Regions from separate parts of the Candidatus Enterococcus palustris genome, predicted to be linked through region 1. Evidence: riboswitches for the same ligand, from Rfam matches in the RefSeq annotation. Region 1 holds a riboswitch; each other region holds the start of a gene.
The links. Region 1 has a riboswitch for magnesium ahead of A5821_RS16170 (LCP family protein). Riboswitches for the same ligand answer to the same signal wherever they lie in the genome.
Positions count from the first base shown of each region.

Region 1 (6,162 bases):
GAACATGAGCAACCGAAATAGGCTGGTCATGAAATAATCCTTCTGCTTCCGTCAATCCTGTACTCGCTATATAATAGTCCACAAGTTTTGTCCCGATCGTCCGAATTGAGCCGACAAATGGCGTAGTTGCTTCTACAAGATTTTGAGCAACAACTAGTCCCGTTCTTACGGCATTGTTCACTAATGGGATGTAAAATGTTTCCTTAGACAAACTGTACGGCACTTGAATACAATCACCGATCGCAAAAATATCTGCTTGGGACGTTTGCAAATACTCATTCACAAAAACGGTCTGGTCCGTGTGTGTTCTGATGTGTTCATCTAAATAAGCTAAGTCAGGGCGAACATTCATCGCAAAAATAGCACTATCACATACTAATTCAGATTTTTTTGTTTCGATCAAAAGACCTTCGTCCGTATCCGTGACTTTTTCTACGGTTTCATCAAAATGAAACATCACACCACGAGCGGCCATTTCAGCTTGTACCGGCTGAATCATTTCTTCATCGAAATACTTAAAGAGCAAATAATCCATCCGCTCAAACAGATGCACTTCTTTGCCTTTTTTTAGCAACGTATCTGCTGCTTCTCCGCCAATTTGACCACCGCCGATCAGTGCTACTTTATTACTATTTTCTAAGTGGTTGATCGCATCCAACACCCCAGGTAAAAATTTATATTTTAAAACCTTTTCTGAATCACTACCAAGAATTTTCTGCGACCATTGACTTGAACCTGTTGCTAAAATCAATTTATCAAATGACATAAAAAAGTCTTCATCCTGTTTTTCATATTTGATGATATGCTGTTTTGAGTCCATGCCAACTACTTTTGCACTCATCAGCAAAGTAATCTCGTTGTCGATTAATTGTTGTTCCGAAATAAACTGAGCCGTTTCGATCGGGTCGATCCTCTCATTAAAATAAAGATTGATACCGCCTGGTAAGTAGCCGATGGTTTGTTGTTTCTCGATTAAATGGATTTCAGCTGTGGGATATTTTTTTCTGATCGCTAAAGCAGCTGATACTCCAGCAAATGAAGCACCAATGATTACGACTTTCACAGTAAAACCTTCTTTCTAAGTAAACCGTTTTCCTAAAGAATAGCATACCCCTACTCTTAACGCATAGAAATAAGCTGATATATTTCATAGACAAAAAAAGATCTGTCTGCTCAGTATAAAAAGAGCAGACAGATCACGTTCACTTGTATGATTCCATTTTACTTATCTTTCATAAAATCTTGAATTGCTTGAGCATTTTTTTGTTCATCAAGTTCGATCACGCTTCCTGATTCCGTATAATCATTAAAATTCCATGATCCTTCTACTGGAACTGAAAGTGATTTTAAGGGCTTCACTTTTCCAGAAAGAAAATCCTTCGCCAAATCGATCAATAAACTTGTTGGTACATTTGTATCGATTTTGCCGACCATTTTCCCAGCAACTTGAGGAAGTTCCCAGACTGGAATCAAATCTTTAGATTGCTCAACTAGCGCATCCATCACTTGCTGCTGGCGTCTGATTCGACCGAAATCGCCTTCTTCATCCATTCTAAAACGAGCATACTGCAATAAACTATTCCCATGCAAGGTTTGCTTTCCTTTCAGAATATCCACACCATCTAAGTTAATATCTTTTTCAGCATCGATTGTTACCCCTTTTGGATAAAGTTCATCAATGATGTCACTAAATTCTTTAAAGTCCATGACAACATAATAATTGATCGGTAAATCAAAGTTGGTTTTCAAGACATCTTTTGTCATTTGTGCGCCGCCATATGCATAGGCTGCATTTATTTTATCTTGCCCGCCATCAGGGAACGTTACATAGCTATCCCTCATGATTGAAATCAATTTAGGCTGTTTGGTTTTCCCGTCATAGTGAGCGACCATCAACGTATCTGAGCGTCCTTGGTCTTCATCATCATCTCTAGAGTCATTCCCAACGACCATGACCGTTAGTTCTTTGTCACTCGTTTGTTCATCACCCGTAAAATTTTGGTTCTTATTAGGAAGTTTTGATTCACTCTCCTCTTTGGCTGTTTGGAAGGAAATCGCCGCATAACAGCCTGCGCTTACAATCACCAGCAGAATTGATAACAGGGTAATAATCATTATTTTTACAGATTTTTTCATTGTTTATTCCTTTCTACAGCTCTATTCATTTCTTGGATAAAAGAAAAATCCCCGCACCAAGAAAACTCAGCGAAGGGATTAGATTACAAAGTTTAAATACATGGCATTCGCCACTTACTTATAACTTACCATGATCTTCTCTTCGTTGAGTTTTAGCACTATATAACGTAAAAAGCATTGCTTTTAGCTACTTTGGAAAACGCCTTAATTCGACGAATTCTGTCCTACCCGTGCCTGTCTTTCGACATTTCTGAGCAGTAGCCTATGTTTATATAGGAGCCTCACCTAACAAGTATTTAATTCATTTTAAACTATAAGCGTATCGTATCACAAAGTCAAATTAAATTTTATATAAGAGACTCACTTTTACAACTATGTTATTTAATTGAAAGTACATTACATCTAAAGCTACATTAGATACCCTACATAATAAACAAATATTCCAAACTAAAAAATCTTTACATTTTCTTAAATAATAGCTATTTTCTATCAAATCGTAACTTTCCATAGACAGACAAGGGTTTATCTGTTTCAATGTTTAAAGGACCTAACATTGGGAGGATAAATATGGAAAATTTTTTAGAGAAACAACAAGAATTCTTTTTCAGCTTTTTAACAGATAGTATCGATAATTTTCTATTAGATCATTCTGATGATACCTTTTATGTATTTGCTTTAGACTGCACTATTTATGAAGAAGGTGAAATCAACCTTTACTTTAATACCGTAGACCTTTGGCAAGAAACAACCGATTATTATACAAGTAAAGGTCATACTTCATCACAGTTAGAAGAAATGAAATATAATGCTCGTGACTGGGATGAAAATCAACGTTTTGCCACTCTTCATCTATTTGACGATTGGGTGGAAGACGAACAAGATATTGAAACAGTTCTCGACTGGCTTTGTCAGCAAATAGTGCTCTTAACAGATAGTGAATCATTCGAGCGTATTCCTAAAACAGAAGATTTCAAGGTATTGGTTTACGATCATGATGAAAATCCATCTGACTCACAAGAAAGATTTGAAAAAATCGGAATGTCTGAACTTTTTCAAATAGAATAATAAAAAAGCCTAACTTTTGGGTCTCACAACAGATTGCAAAAGCAGGCTTTTCTATTTTCTTGAAGTTTGTCTTCACCAGCTAAAAAGAAAATGCTAACTCTTCCAAATTAAAAAGTGTTACCAGAATTTCATTTACTTTCTCTGCTAATTTTTTCTCATCTCTGATCTGATCATTTGTTTCGATCTTTGTTGCCTCATTTGAATAAGTCAGAAAATCATATTCTTCTTTAAGTGTGATTTGATAATCAGCTTTTTTATATAATGTATAATCATCAATCTCATCCATTTGATATTCGCGTTTGTAACCATTTTTTAACACAATCGCAGTTAGCAACGTGTTGACCGTCAAAGCTTCTAAGAGAACTGTTTCTTCATCTAATTTCAATGTATAATTTTCATCTTCAATAATGCCGCAAGCATTACAGCCTCCATCTAATAAGTTGACCGTTCTAGTGATTATCGCTCTTTTCATCTGTACAACTCCTTCCTTCTATTTCTAAACACATTATATCAAAAGCAAAACGCTAATGAGACACTATTTTTCCTAAAAAAAATCATTACACACAAATAAGGCTTTTTTTAAATAAAATAAATAGTAAATGACGATAATAACAAATATATTTTAAACATTATGAGAAATTACTCATATATATTTACTTTATATTTACTTTAGATAATAATATAGACAAGCTACTGTTCATAAAACAGTAGCAAAAAAGAGGAGGTATTTTTTATGAAATTTTTTAAAGGTATGATGGTTGCAGGTTTAGCAATCAGTTTATGTTCTGCTAGTTTAGCAACAGTATCAAGCTCAGCAGATGCAGCAACAGTGGTGGAGTCAAATTACAATAAGACAGTTACTTTATTCAATAAAGCGGACATCTTAGCGTACACAGGTTTATCATTAACTAGTTCAAATGTATCATCTGTTTATAATGAATTAGTTAAAGCAAGTACATGGGAAGCTGCAGGTTATAGTTCATCACAAGCAGCTGTGATTGCAAGAGATTTTGGTAGAAACTATTACAAATCAGTAAACCTGTTGCAAAAAATGACTTATCAAAATGATTTACATCTTAAAGTTATTTTAATCACTAAAGGCTATGTAAAAGCAGAGTTCGGTTTACAATCATACTATGTTCCAGAAGCGCCAGTTACTCCAGAAAAACCTGAAGAACCTGAAGTTCCTGAAACTCCTGAAGTACCAGAAACGCCTGTTACTCCTGAAAAACCAGAAACACCTGCTGAACAATCTGATTTGAAAAAATTAGAAATTCAAATTAAGTATACTACTGGACAACAAATTCAATTACAATATCAAGTGAATTCTAACGGCACGATCAAAGCTCAATACCAAGATAAATCAAACAAAGTTCAACTACAAGGTAGTGCAGCTGAAGAAAAAATCGAAGGAATCATCGCTGGCTTAGACTTGAAAAATGGTAGTGAAAAAGAAATTACTTCACACATTTTAAACAAATTGGGTCGTGGTTCAAGCTACAAACAATTCCAGTATCAAGCTCAATTTAACGACAATAAACAAGTTAAATTTAAACTTAAATAAGCAATAGAATAATCAATCATCAAAATTAAAAGACCTCTTTTCTATGTTGTAGAAAAGAGGTCTTTTAGTCACTTAATCTGTTTCTTTTTCCGCCACAAAATGTATGACTGAATCAATACTAGTACAACCAATAAAATAATTAGTAAAATCAACCAAAACGGTACTTTACTTTCCACCTTAGGTCCCTTGTTTTCTTCATTGATCTGTTTTGCCTGTTCTCTTGTAATCTCAAACTCATTTTCAAATGTCCATTTTTTACCATCTTGCATAATCTGAGTATTACTAATATATTTTCCAGCTGCTAGTTGTCTTTTGATTGGTACTGGGAAATCCATTACAGAATCAGGTGCCATTTCTAGCCCTTCTTTTTCTAATTTGATCAAAGGAGCTTTATCTCCTTTTTTTTGGATAGTAAATTTTAGATCCATTTTTTTTGAGATTGCTGCATTTTTATTCCGAATAGAATGGATCACAGATATTTTCTTACCTTGCTTTGATTTCGCTACCTTGACTGAATCCATTTCATAATCTGGTAAAATCGTGACATCCGTTTCATTCAGCACAACGCCAACAACATAATGAAATCTTTGTTGGATGGTCACATCTTTATTTTTTGTTTCAGCCTCAGATAGATTTTTGGTAAAACGTAATCCACCCACTATAACACCATCATATTTCTCTTTTGGTATCTTCAAATGAAAGCGAGCAATTTTCGTTTCATACGGCTGTAAAGAAATAGTTGTTTCTAGTACTTTAACCAAAGATTCAAAAGGATATTTCAAGGTTTTATCTTTGACTCCTTTTACCGTATAATCGATCATCCCTTCTTCTGTTGTCGTAGCATTTATTGCGTTGATCGACACTGAGATCGGCGTATCTTCTGGATTCACTAGCTTGACTTGTAATTCTTGTTCCTCTTGCGGCTGCATTTTTAAATCAAAATAAGATTTATTGAAATCGATTTGATTCTGGGGAATCACAGCTTGTACATAAAAACTATTTGTTTCATTACTCTTTTCCTGCGCTAAAATGGTCTTCGCATTGAATAAACCAAATAAAAAAATAAGTCCGACTGAAAATAATATCTTGATGCCCTTTAACCTATAGCAACTATACATATAAATCACACCCTTCAATTTAATCATAAAAAGAGAGCGGAACATACTAATGCTCATTCCACTCTCTTTAAATCACTGTTTGATGTTATGGTGCATCGGCTAATGTCCAGTCGATTGTAGAAGTGTGTTTTCCAAGAGTTGCCATTGCGGCTGGTACATCAAGTGTTACACCTTTACTTTGAGCGTCCGGCCAAGTAAAAGACCATGTCCCTGCCCCAGCACCTGCTGCGGCAGTTGCAAATGGTGACGCAGTTGAAGCGCCACTTGTTAATTTGATTG
Region 1 covers NZ_CP147244.1:3,464,982-3,471,143, reverse strand. Annotated here, with positions in the region: gene A5821_RS16175 (FAD-dependent oxidoreductase) at 1-1,063, opposite strand, end outside; gene A5821_RS16170 (LCP family protein) at 1,222-2,136, opposite strand; M-box (ykoK) riboswitch at 2,268-2,436, opposite strand; gene A5821_RS16165 (DUF4303 domain-containing protein) at 2,704-3,201, shown strand; gene A5821_RS16160 (DUF4809 family protein) at 3,281-3,673, opposite strand; gene A5821_RS16155 (YusW family protein) at 3,935-4,765, shown strand; gene A5821_RS16150 (DUF916 and DUF3324 domain-containing protein) at 4,834-5,883, opposite strand; gene A5821_RS16145 (WxL domain-containing protein) at 5,969-6,162, opposite strand, start outside.

Region 2 (6,162 bases), 620 kb from region 1:
GTATATTGAACGGCATCTAATACACCGTCAATTCGTCGTAATGCATCGGAATGACCTTGGCTAACACCTTTACCCCAAAATGTATTCGTCTGTCCAACTGGTAAAATGCTTTGTGCATACAAACGATTCAAACTAAACAAACCTGGGTCCCATCCTGTTGAGATAATCGACGTTGTTTGATTTTCTTTTGCTACTTGATCCACTTTCGCAAAATGCTCTGGAATCTTAGCATGTGTGTCAAAGCTATCGATCGTGTTAAATAAATGAGTCCACTCCGGTGTTTGTGTTGGCAAATCTGTCGCTGAACCGCCGCAAAGAATGCAGACATCGATTTCACCTTTTTTGTGTTTCAATTGCTCCATCGTAAATGCTTTAGAACCTTCTGTTTGCACCGTTTCAGGAGCTCTTCTTGTAAAGACACCGACTAATTCCATATCTTTGTTTTGTTTGATCGAACGTTCAACCCCGCGTCCAAGGTTTCCATATCCAATGATTGCTACTTTTATCATACTAACATTCCTCCACTTCTATAAATCAGATTATACCAAAAGAAAAAGACATCTGACAATTGGAAGTTGAAAAAATGAGTTTCTTCTTTTACTGTTCCATTATATTCAATTGTTTCTTTAATTCCGTGGTGATTTTTTGCTTTTCCTCATCTGAAATACTCTGATAAGAAATCCCTTCTTCCCCAGTATAGCCATCACCTGTAAATCCTTCCCCTTGCATTTGATAACTTTCAATGTTTTCTAGGGCTTTTTGATAATTTTTCATTAAAAGAGTCATTTGATCCAGGGTCATATCGGTTTGACCATTTTCTCCTATTACGTCGAGTAATTCTTGATAACGAAAAACACTTTTCATCGAAGTTAATTCTTTGGTAAGCTGAATCGTTACCTCTCGCTGCCTCTTTTGTCTGCCGTAATCGCCTAAAGGATCTTCATAGCGCATTCTCGCATACTGTAATGTTTCCCAGCCGCCTAAATGCTGTTCCCCTTTTGGATAATGAATTCCTTCTGCATCAAACTCAAAATCATTATTGACGGTGACACCGCCAACTGCGTCACTTAAAGCTGCTAAACCATCCATATTGATCACAAAATAATGATTGATTGGGATATCTAAATAATGTTCAACCGTATCGATCATCATCTCGTCTCCACCAAAGGAATGAGCATGATTGATTTTGTCATAGACGCCATCTTTCCCAATGATTTCGACATAAGCATCTCTGGGAATACTTGTGATCGTAGTTTTCTTCAATTGATTATTGACGGTGACCACCATAATCGTATTTGCTCGAAAATCTGTTTTGCGTTTAGAATCATTTGCGATACCTAACAGTAAGAAACTCGCAGGTTCACTATTTCCTAACTCTGCGGCTTTATTTTTTCGATTTAGTGGCTGATACATTTTATCGGCAGTTTTTTGGACTTTTTGAAACACCGCAGCACCATAAGCTGAAGCTCCAGCAACGACTAGTAAAAGCACTGTTAGCGTACCTAAAATAGTTCTTTGAATGAACTTTTTTTTAGCAATAGGAGTAGAAAATTCTCTATTAAGGTACACTCTTTGCAAGAAAACAAAAGAGAACTTGACCCAAGTATAGCTTAAAAGAAAACCTGCAAGCACATCACTCGGATAATGAACTCGTAAATAAATCCGGCTCAATCCAATCAAAAGAACATACACGATCAAAGTGTTTTTAAAAAACTTGTAATGCTTCATTTCCTTTGAATAAACGGTTTGTAAAATCATGATCATCGAACAAGCTAAGCACATGGCTAAGAGCGAATGCCCACTTGGAAAACTATAGGAAGTTCGTTCAGCCAACTGTTCTACATTTGGTCTCTGCCGCGCCACAAGCTGCTTTAAGACAAATCCAAAAGCGCTGACTACTAAGACATTACTACTTAGCCAAACTGCCAATAACTTATGTTTATTTCGCCAAAGTATAAATGAGACTATCAAGCTAACAACAAAAATCGGCATGATCGTAGCACTTTTGGCAACTAAATCCACAATACTGGTCAGTAATTGACTCGGTTTCCAATTAAAGTGATAAATCGCTGAATCTAACTGAACAAACCATGATTCTTGTTTTACAACTAAAAAGGTTAGCAATGAAAAAAATACGACACTTAAAACTGCTGGAGTAAATTTCTTTTCTTTCAACGTATACATGTGATAAATCCCTTCATTCATATATTCAGTAAAACAACCAAGTTAAAGATTATTTCCAAGTACTTTTCACAGGAATATCATACAACTAAAAAAATTTTGATTCTTAATTGACAGTAGTGAATCATCTAAAGGCATACAGTTGACTCTTATTTACCAAAAGAAAAAAGCCAAACATGCTTTCCCTAAGACGTTTGACTTTCAATCAATCTCATCGTCTGAGTTTTAGCACTATACAACGTAAAGAAAAATTCTTAGCTATTTTATGAAAAGCCTTAATTCGACAATTCCTGTTTTACACATTGGCGTCTTTCGACGTTTCTGCGCAATAGCCTGTGTTTGTATAGGAGCCTCACCTAACAAGGTTATTTATCTATTTATTTTGTTAAATAGTAACGCTGGAAAAAAATTTTTTCAAGTTATTTTATGACTCTTTAGTTTTTCTTAATTTAAAATCTGAAAAAGATAGCATCAATAAACAAGCAGAAGCAATCATCAAAATAGGATTGATGATTGCTTCTGCTATACTCTATTTTACTCATCTAACTCTTCAAATTGTGAGTTATAAAGTGACGCATAATAACCGCCTTGAGCAAGTAATTCTTCATGTGTTCCTTGTTCTTTAATATCGCCATCTTGCATATACAAAATCTTATCCGCATCTTTGATCGTTGATAAACGGTGCGCAATAACAAATGACGTACGACCAGCCATTAAATTATTCATAGCACCTTGAATCAAGCCTTCTGTTCTGGTATCAACAGATGATGTTGCTTCATCAAGGATCAAAATCGGTTTATCAGCTAAGATTGCGCGGGCAATTGTTAAAAGTTGTTTTTGACCTTGGGAAATGTTGGAAGACTCTTCATTTAATTCCATATTGTAACCACCAGGCAACGTTTGGATAAAGTGATGAACGTGAGCGGCTTTCGCGGCTTCATAGACTTCTTCATCCGTTGCATCTAAACGACCATAGCGTAAGTTTTCCATGATGGTTCCTTTAAATAACCAAGTGTCTTGTAAAACCATCCCAATATTTTTACGTAAATCTGCACGATTAAAGTCTTTGATATTATGACCATCGATTTTGATTGCGCCAGATGTTACATCGTAAAAACGCATCAATAATTTAACCATAGTTGTTTTACCTGCACCAGTTGGTCCAACGATTGCCACTGTTTGGCCGGGATCAACATGTGAACTGAAATCATTGATAATGATTTTGTCTGGTGTATACCCGAAACGAACATGTTCAAAATCGACCATCCCTTTGGCTTTGTCGATTTTAACTGGATTTGGTACTGTTTGTGCTTCTTCATCTTCTTCAAGAAATTCAAAAACACGTTCAGCTGCTGCTGCCATTGATTGGAGTAAGTTTGATACTTGAGCCAATTGGGCAATAGGTTGTGTTAAGTTACGAACATATTGGATAAACGCTTGGATATCTCCGACCGTGATCGTGCCATTATAAGCTAATATTCCACCAAAAATCGCTACTGCAACGTACCCTAAATTTCCAACAAAGTTCATGATCGGTTGCATCAAACCTGAAAGAAATTGGGATTTCCAAGCTGATTTGAATAAGACATCATTTTGTTTTTTAAATTCTGTAAGTGAATTTTCTTCATCGTTGAATAGACGTACGATGTTATAACCACCGATGGTTTCTTCTACTTTACCATTGATCACGCCAAGATATTCTTGTTGTGTTTTAAAGTATTTTTGCGAATTTTTCACAACGATCAAAATTAAGATCATTGAAATTGGGACGATCAAAATCGCAATACCTGTCATTTGCACAGAAATCGATAGCATCATGACAATAACACCAATGATAGTGAATACTGATGTAATCAGCTGTGTGATCGATTGGTTTAGTGATTGACCTAGAGTATCCACATCATTGGTGATACGAGATAAGACTTCACCCGTTGTACGACTCTCAAAATAATTCATTGGCATACGATTGATTTTTTCTGAAATTTCTTTACGCATGCGATATGTGATTTTTTGCGAAATCGTTGACATGATCCAACCTTGAATGATCCCAAAAGCGGATGCCACTAAGTAGAGCCCTAACATAAAGAGTAAGATTCCACCAATTTTATTAAAATCGATTCCGCCAGTTCCTTGATATTTTTTGATTAAACCATTAAACAATTCTGTGATTGCTTGGGATAAAATTTTTGGACCCCAAATATTAAATACGGTTGAAGCAATTGCAAAGATCATTACAAAGAAAACGGGTATTTTATAAGCACCAATATAGGAGATTAATTTTTTTAGTGTTCCTTTAAAATCTTTGGCTTTTTCCACTGGAGCGCCATGCCCAGGTCCGCGTCCGCCACGAGGGCGATTTTGTGTTTGTTCTGCCATTATTCTTCGCTCCTCCCTACTCTGCTTCTTCTATGCCTAATTCAGCATTACTCAATTGTGATTGAGCAATTTCTTGATAGACAGTGGATGATTTCATTAATTCATCATGTGTTCCATGATCTACAACACGACCTTCGTTCAATACGATAATATTATCTGCGTGAAGAATCGTAGAGATTTTTTGAGCAACGATGATTTGCGTCGCACCTTTGATATTTTCAGATAAGGCTTTTCTCAACGCCACATCTGTTTTATTATCCAGTGCTGAGAATGAGTCATCAAAGATCAAGATTTTAGGATTTTTCGCTAAGGCACGAGCGATGGATAATCGTTGTTTTTGTCCACCAGAAACGTTCGTTCCACCTTGAGAAATTTCCCGATCGTAGCCTTTTTCATTTGAATCGATGAATTCTTCAGCTTGAGCAATTTCAGCTGCTTTTCGCATTTGTTCATCCGAGATATTTGCATCCCCAAATTTGATATTTGAGGCAATATCACCTGAGAATAAGATCCCTTTTTGCGGCACAAATCCAATGATTTCATGTAATTTATGCAAACTCATCTCACGAATATCGATGCCATCGATCGTAATTCGTCCACCTGTTACATCAAACAAACGTGGGATCAAGTTAACGATCGTTGATTTACCTGAACCTGTTGAACCAATCAACGCTGTTGTTTGACCTGGTTTTGCCGTAAAGTTGATATGATGTAAGACATCTTCATCCGCATCGCCGTAACGGAATTCTACCGCTTCAAATTTCACTTCACCTTTGAAGTCATGGTCATCTTTAGGTTGTTCTGGATCTTTGATCGTTGGTTCTGTTTCGAGAACTTCTTCCACACGACCAGCAGCAACATTAGCACGAGGTAAGATAATTGAAACCATTGACAACATCATAAAGGCCATAACGATTTGCATCGTATACGTAATAAAGGCCATCATATCCCCAACTTGTAATTGACCGTTATTCATATTATGTCCGCCGACCCAAACGATCAAAACTGAAATACCATTCATCAATAACATCATGACTGGCATCATAATAGACATTGCACGGTTAACGAATAATTGAGTTTTCATTAAATTCGTATTCGCAACATCAAAACGCTCTTCTTCGAATTTTTCACGTGAAAATGCACGAATAACAGGTAATCCAGTGATGATTTCACGAGAAACCAAGTTGACTCTATCCACTAAGTTTTGTAATGCTTTAAATTTAGGCATTGTTGTTACGAGTAAGCTTAGAACTAACACTAGAACTGCTGCGACAGCTACACCGACAATCCAGCCCATACCTGTTCCTGTTTGATAAACATTATAGATCCCGCCAATACCTAAGATTGGTGCATATAACACGATACGCATGATCATTACGATCCCCATTTGCATTTGTTGGATATCATTGGTATTACGTGTAATCAATGAAGCTGGAGAGAATTTCTCCATTTCAGTATTTGAAAATTGCAATGTTCGTTCATATTGACCGACACGCAAGTTTCGCCCAACAGAAGCTGCTACTAATGAGGCGATCAACCCAACAATGATTGCAGCCACTGCAGAAACAAGGGTTAAGAGAACCATTTTAGTTCCTGTTTTGACCA
Region 2 covers NZ_CP147244.1:317,510-323,671, reverse strand. Annotated here, with positions in the region: gene A5821_RS01510 (diaminopimelate dehydrogenase) at 1-509, opposite strand, end outside; gene A5821_RS01505 (phosphatase PAP2/LCP family protein) at 598-2,184, opposite strand; M-box (ykoK) riboswitch at 2,385-2,552, opposite strand; gene A5821_RS01500 (ABC transporter ATP-binding protein) at 2,716-4,557, opposite strand; gene A5821_RS01495 (ABC transporter ATP-binding protein) at 4,574-6,162, opposite strand, start outside.
Region 2: it holds a riboswitch for magnesium, as region 1 does, so the genes downstream of both, A5821_RS01505 (phosphatase PAP2/LCP family protein) here and A5821_RS16170 (LCP family protein) in region 1, are expected to answer to the same signal.

Region 3 (6,162 bases), 680 kb from region 1:
CATCAACATGATCCCATGGTATCGACATACAAGAAATATCGTAAATCAAATTCAAAAACAGCAATTGTAGAGGTAGCATCGGTAAAAAAGGTAAAAAGATACTAGCAACAACAACTGAAAACATATTACCGAAATTAGAGCTCGCTGTCATTTTGACATATTTCATGATATTCCCAAATGTCGTTCTACCTGCTAACAAGCCTCGTTCCAGAACCATCAAGTCTTTTTCTAGCAAGATGACATCCGCCGATTCCTTTGCAATATCGACAGCCGTATCGACAGAAATGCCTACATCCGCTTCTTTCATAGCAGGCGCATCATTGATTCCATCCCCCATAAAACCAACCGTATGCCCTGCTTCTCTTAATACCTGAACAATTCTTGTTTTTTGTTGTGGGGTCAATTTAACAAAAATGTTATATTTTTCAGCAATCGTTTTTAATTCAAAATCGTTCATTCGTGTAATTTCATTTCCAGTGATTAACTCTTCATTGGCTAACCCCACTTGTTTACACACTGATTTTGTCACTAACGCATTGTCGCCAGTCAATACTTTAACACCGACACCATGATTTTTTAGCGCTTCTAAAGCCGCTTTCGTTGTTTCTTTTGGCGGATCAAGGAAGGCAAGGTAGCCAATCAAAACCATTTCATTTTCATCAGAAACAGAGAATTCATCAACCGTCGCAGGATTTGTTTTTTGAGAAACTGCTAATACACGTAGTCCATCTTCATTTAACTCTTCAACTGTTTTTAAAATTTCACTTTTAAGCTCTTCTGTTAACGGTGTGACTGTGCCTTGATAATCAACATAGCCTGAAATTTCTAGCATTTCTTCTACAGCGCCTTTAGTGATCATTTGCGTTTTTCCAGAAGTATCTTCGATTACAACACTCATCCGACGACGTTTAAAATCAAAGGGAATTTCGTCTACTTTACGATACTCAGAAGGATCAATCGACAGTTCTGATTTTGCTGCATCAATGATGGCAACATCCATTAAATTTTTAAGTCCTGTTTGATAATAACTATTGAAAAAAGCATGACGTAATACACGACTATCTTCTTTCCCATCACAGTCTAAATGATATTCTAGGATAATTTTGTCTTGGGTAAGTGTCCCTGTCTTATCAGTACATAAAATATCGATCGCACCGAAATTTTGAATCGCATTTAAATTCTTTATGATAGTTCCTTTTTTCGCCATACTTGAAGCACCTTTTACAAGATTGGTCGTGACGATCATTGGCAACATTTCCGGCGTTAAACCAACTGCAACTGATAAACCAAAAAGAAAGGCTTCAAACCAATCACCTTTTGTTAAGCCATTGATCAAAAATACTGCAGGTGCCATCACTAACATAAACCGAATCAATAACCATGACGTTTTGCTAATCCCCACTTCAAAATTTGTTTGAGGATTTTTGTCAGAAACATCTTGCGCTACTTTACCGAAAAGCGTACCATCTCCTACTGAGACTACGATTCCTTCCGCGCTACCACTAATGACATTGCTGCCCATAAATACGATATTTTCATACTCTGTTTCAACACTGTTTACCTTTAATTTATAGTCTGCTCTTTTTTCTACTGGATAACTCTCACCTGTCATGGCAGATTGAGAAACAAATAAATCTTTGGTTTTCGTTAGTCGTATATCCGCCGGAATCATATCCCCAGCAGATAATTTTACGATATCACCGCAAACAATTTCTTCTATCGGAAGCTCAACTGTCTTCTTTCTACGAACAACAGTTGCAGTCACCTTTACCAAATTATTCAATTTTTCTGCCGCTTGATTTGATTTAACCGATTGAATCAAGGTCATTGTTCCACTGATCAAGACCATTGCTAAAATGATCAAAACACCGACAAGATCACGATCAGCAGGTGCTGCAATCACATAATCAGTAATAAATGAAATGATCGCTAATGTAAGTAATACAATCGTAAAAGGGGTAAAGTACGCTTTGATCACTTCAAGAAACAATGGTGTTTTCTTTCCATGTGTAATAATATTTTCCCCATATTCTTCTCTAGATAAAACAGCTTGTTGATGGGTGAGGCCTCCTTTTGAAGACTTGAAATACGTTATGATATTTTCTATTGAGTTTCTTGCAAAATACTCATAAGATTGATTACTCTGTTTAGTTTCTAATACTCTTTTCTCCATTTGCTTCTCCTTCTTTCTAAAGCTCTGATCAATAAAATAATGAACAACTGGCAATAAACAACCACTAATTCAATTTTACTGATTTTGTATTTTTTTTAAGGAACGGACTAATGGAAAAAGAGGTGTTGTCATCGGAGGAAACTACTTAACTCTACTAGAAACAAATAGACAATAGTATCCTCATGTTTTTAACAACAGGTTTCTTTTTGCATAAGTCCTTGATCATCTGACTACTGTCATCCATTTGTTTCCATCTCCTTTAGCGTTATATGTTTGATAATTTCAAGTGTTCCAATTCTTTTTTTAGTGTAAATTCTTTTTTTAAATTTTTTCAAAGTCACTTGTCCATCTGAATAGGCATACCCCACACTTTGATAGCCAAAATGATCATAAAAACCCCAAGCTTGCTTACGACCAGTTAAAACTACAGTTTGAAAAGCCATAAGTTCTGCAATTTTTTCAGCAAATTGAAGTAATTTTTTTCCAATGCCGAATCCTTGATAGTCTTCGTTGATGGCCACTTGTTTGATTTGTGCTATTGTTTGGCTCTTTTTTGAAAGAAGTAAGGTTCCTACAACAATCCCATCGATCATCGCTGCTACATGGGTATCCTTTTCTTCATTTAAAGGTAGATCCTTGATCCATTCTTTACCAGCACTTGTTTTTAGCAACTTGTTTCTTAAGTCTATTCCTGCCCAATATTCTTCACTGTTCCAATTTACGATTTTCACCATCACTGTTTTACCATGTTGATTCCTCCGTTCTTTTAATTGTTTAGTTGATTGATTTCAATAACTTCTGAAAACTGAGATAATTCTGAAGTGATCGCATTTACCGCAAGTGTCCCATTTCTTGTCGCTTCGATTTCCAAAAATAGTCGTACTTTTTTCCCTGCTAGATCTGTACATGAAAACTTAGTGAAGGTTAAACAATATTTATCTAACAACTGAATAATCTCTGTTCTAAGCATGACCTCACTAGTATTGCTTGCAATAACAGAAAGATAATGGATCGAATCTGTTTGTTCCTCTTCTTTTTGCACGGTATAGTCATCTATTTTGAAAGATAAATTTCTTAGCAAAATATTGACTAGCATTAGAGCAACTGCACAAATAACTCCTTCAATCACAAATCCAGCTCCAATCATGCTGCCAACAGCTGCTGAACACCATAAGGTTGCTGCTGTATTGATACCAGTCACACTAAATCCTTCTCTTAAAATCACTCCTCCAGCAAGAAATCCAATTCCACTGACTACTTGGGCTGCTATTCGAGTCGGACTACTATCGTCTTGGATCAAAGTAGACAGTGAAACAAATTGGCAAGCACCAAATGTGACTAAGGTCATCGTTCTCATCCCAGCTAATTTTTTTCGCCATTGCCTTTCTGCACCGATGATCATTCCTGCAAAAATACTTGCGATAATATTGATTAAAAATTCATAGGTTTGCCCCTTTCTTAGATTTGAGGTTAGGTGGGAACTTTTTTCGAGACGAAAACTACTTCTCTTTCGCCGTTCTCTAAGTACTGTTCATCATCTGCTCTGGACTTTAATTCTTTAAGTTCTAACTCTTAGACAGTGATGAGATCGAATCGAGGTGGGGTGATTCAGTATTAAGGTTACTTCTCTCTCTTCGTTCGCCAAGTACTGTTCATCATCTACTCTGTCCTTTGGCCAGTCGTAGTGATTCACAGCAAAAAACCTTCCGCCAAAACTCAGCGGAAGGTCATAAATAAGCGCACAAAAAAAAGCCTGCATGATCTAGTCGTTGAGTTTTGGCACTATACAACGTAAAAAGCAGAGCTTTTAGCTACCTTATGAAAAGCCTTGTAATCGACAATCCCTGTTCTACCCATTGGCATCTCTCGATGTTTTTGGGCAGTAGCCTGTGTTTGTATAGGAGCCTCACCTAACAAATCTATTTAGTTGTCTTACAGGTGACACTATACCATCGTTATAAAACAAATGTCAACATTTTTTTATTTATTTCAAAAAAATATTTCTAATTTAAGAATAAAAAACAAACTACCGACGTTACAAAAAGAACGTCGGTCAACTTATACTTATTACATTTTCTCAACTTTGATGACTGCATTTCCAGCTACTTGAGGTGGGATCGACATCGTCATTGCAGGTAATCCAACTAATGTAAATTGAATTTTATCTCCTTTTTTCAACTCATTGCTTGTGATTCCATCCGCGAATTGATCTTTTGATACATTCAGAATAACACCATCATTTTTCATCATACCAATAATTTTTTCAGGATCTTCGATTGCCTCAACTTCCTTTAAAACTAAACGGGTCGAGTGGTCTACAGTTTCATTTTCTTTTGCGTCCTCACCTAAAACTGCTGTAAATATTGATTTTGCTTGTTCATTGTCATTTGATGTTTCATCCGTAGCTTTATTTTGCTTACTACTCATAGCTGTTTCTTCACTTCCCTTTGGCGAATTTTGCTTATTTTTTGCACATGCACCTAAAGAAACCAACGTTAAAATTGTTAGTATTGTTAGTACTCTTTTCTTCATAAGGATCTCCTCCAATACTGATACTTTATTATAAGATATGCTACTACTTTCAGTCCATTACCACCCTCCCCTTAAAAAAAGAAAAAAAGCAGGGAGGAAACTCTAAGAGTCACATCCCTGCCTTATATCAGCGGGCGCAAAAGCACCTCAACCATTTCTACGATCATTACCTGACATCGTTATCTCTTGCGCTAAATAACGAATACGTTCCATGATTCGACGGGCCTTCAACGGCTCTTGTTCACCACGCTGCGTCACAGATAAATGTTTTTCTAGGTCTTTTAAATCAAGGTTTGAAGAAAAAAATGTCACTAATTGTTCTTGCATTCGATATTGTAAAATAACGCTCAGCACGTCATCTCGAATCCAAGAAGTCATTGATTCTGCACCAAGATCATCGATCATTAAAACCGGTGATTTTTTGACTGCATCCAATTTAGGACCGACCATATCTTTACCGATTGCCTGTTTCATTTCGACTGTAAAAGTTGGAAAATGAACAATTGTTGTAACAAAACCACGTTCGGCTAAGCTGTTAGCAATTGCACCTAGCAAAAAGGATTTACCAACCCCAAAGGTTCCTTGCAAATAAAGCCCTTTGTGAAATTCTTTTGGATTAGACGTATACTCGTTTAAAAATTTCATTGTTTCTGCCATCGCTTGAGCACGCCCTTGCGATGCTGTATCAAATCTACCTAAGCTTGCTTCTCGTACATCTTTTGGCATATCCATTGCACGAACTCTTTTACGAATCTCGTCTTCTTTTTGCTTAGCGATCAGCGCTTCTGTCGGCACGTAGGTGACATCAATATAATGGAAATTTAAGGTTAGTTTAGGTTCGTATCCAGGGGCGATCATTGTTGGGTCATTCAACTGATACTTGCGTTTTTCTTGAACAAATTCATATAATTTTGAATAACTCTTCCGGATATCATCATCTGTTAATCGGTCACGATTTTCCTGAATAAACGTTTGGACATCCGTATCTTTCAAGACAACCTCAACTAGCTCATTGTATCGCTCATTCATATCTCTGCTTTGAATGATTTTTGACATTTCTTTCCCTACATCTTCCATTAATTGCCACCTCCTTTACTCAAGAAATCTTGAATTTCTTTATCTAGCCTTGCTTGTTCCTCTTTTGATAATTTTTGTTCTTCTACTGGATTTTCTACCCAATCTGGTAACGTCTCTTGACGAATCGGCCGATTATTTTGACCATAACGTTGTCTTGTTTGTTTTTGTTCTTTGCCTTTTTTAGCGATTTCACGTACATGTTCAATGGCCTTTTCTGGTGAGAAAATACCACTTTGCGCCCATTCGTTGGCAATTCGATTCACGTAATCAGCTTTCAGTGTAGGCTGTTTTTGGATATTGTAGACGTAATTGATTAAAACATTGATCACACTGTTAGGCAAACCAGACTTACTCACTAAATATTTGACTAGCGAACGTTC
Region 3 covers NZ_CP147244.1:381,556-387,717, reverse strand. Annotated here, with positions in the region: gene mgtA (magnesium-translocating P-type ATPase) at 1-2,173, opposite strand, end outside; gene A5821_RS01765 (GNAT family N-acetyltransferase) at 2,410-2,907, opposite strand; gene A5821_RS01760 (MgtC/SapB family protein) at 2,940-3,575, opposite strand; M-box (ykoK) riboswitch at 3,928-4,098, opposite strand; gene A5821_RS01755 (hypothetical protein) at 4,241-4,705, opposite strand; gene dnaI (primosomal protein DnaI) at 4,853-5,782, opposite strand; gene A5821_RS01745 (replication initiation and membrane attachment family protein) at 5,782-6,162, opposite strand, start outside.
Region 3: it holds a riboswitch for magnesium, as region 1 does, so the genes downstream of both, A5821_RS01760 (MgtC/SapB family protein) here and A5821_RS16170 (LCP family protein) in region 1, are expected to answer to the same signal.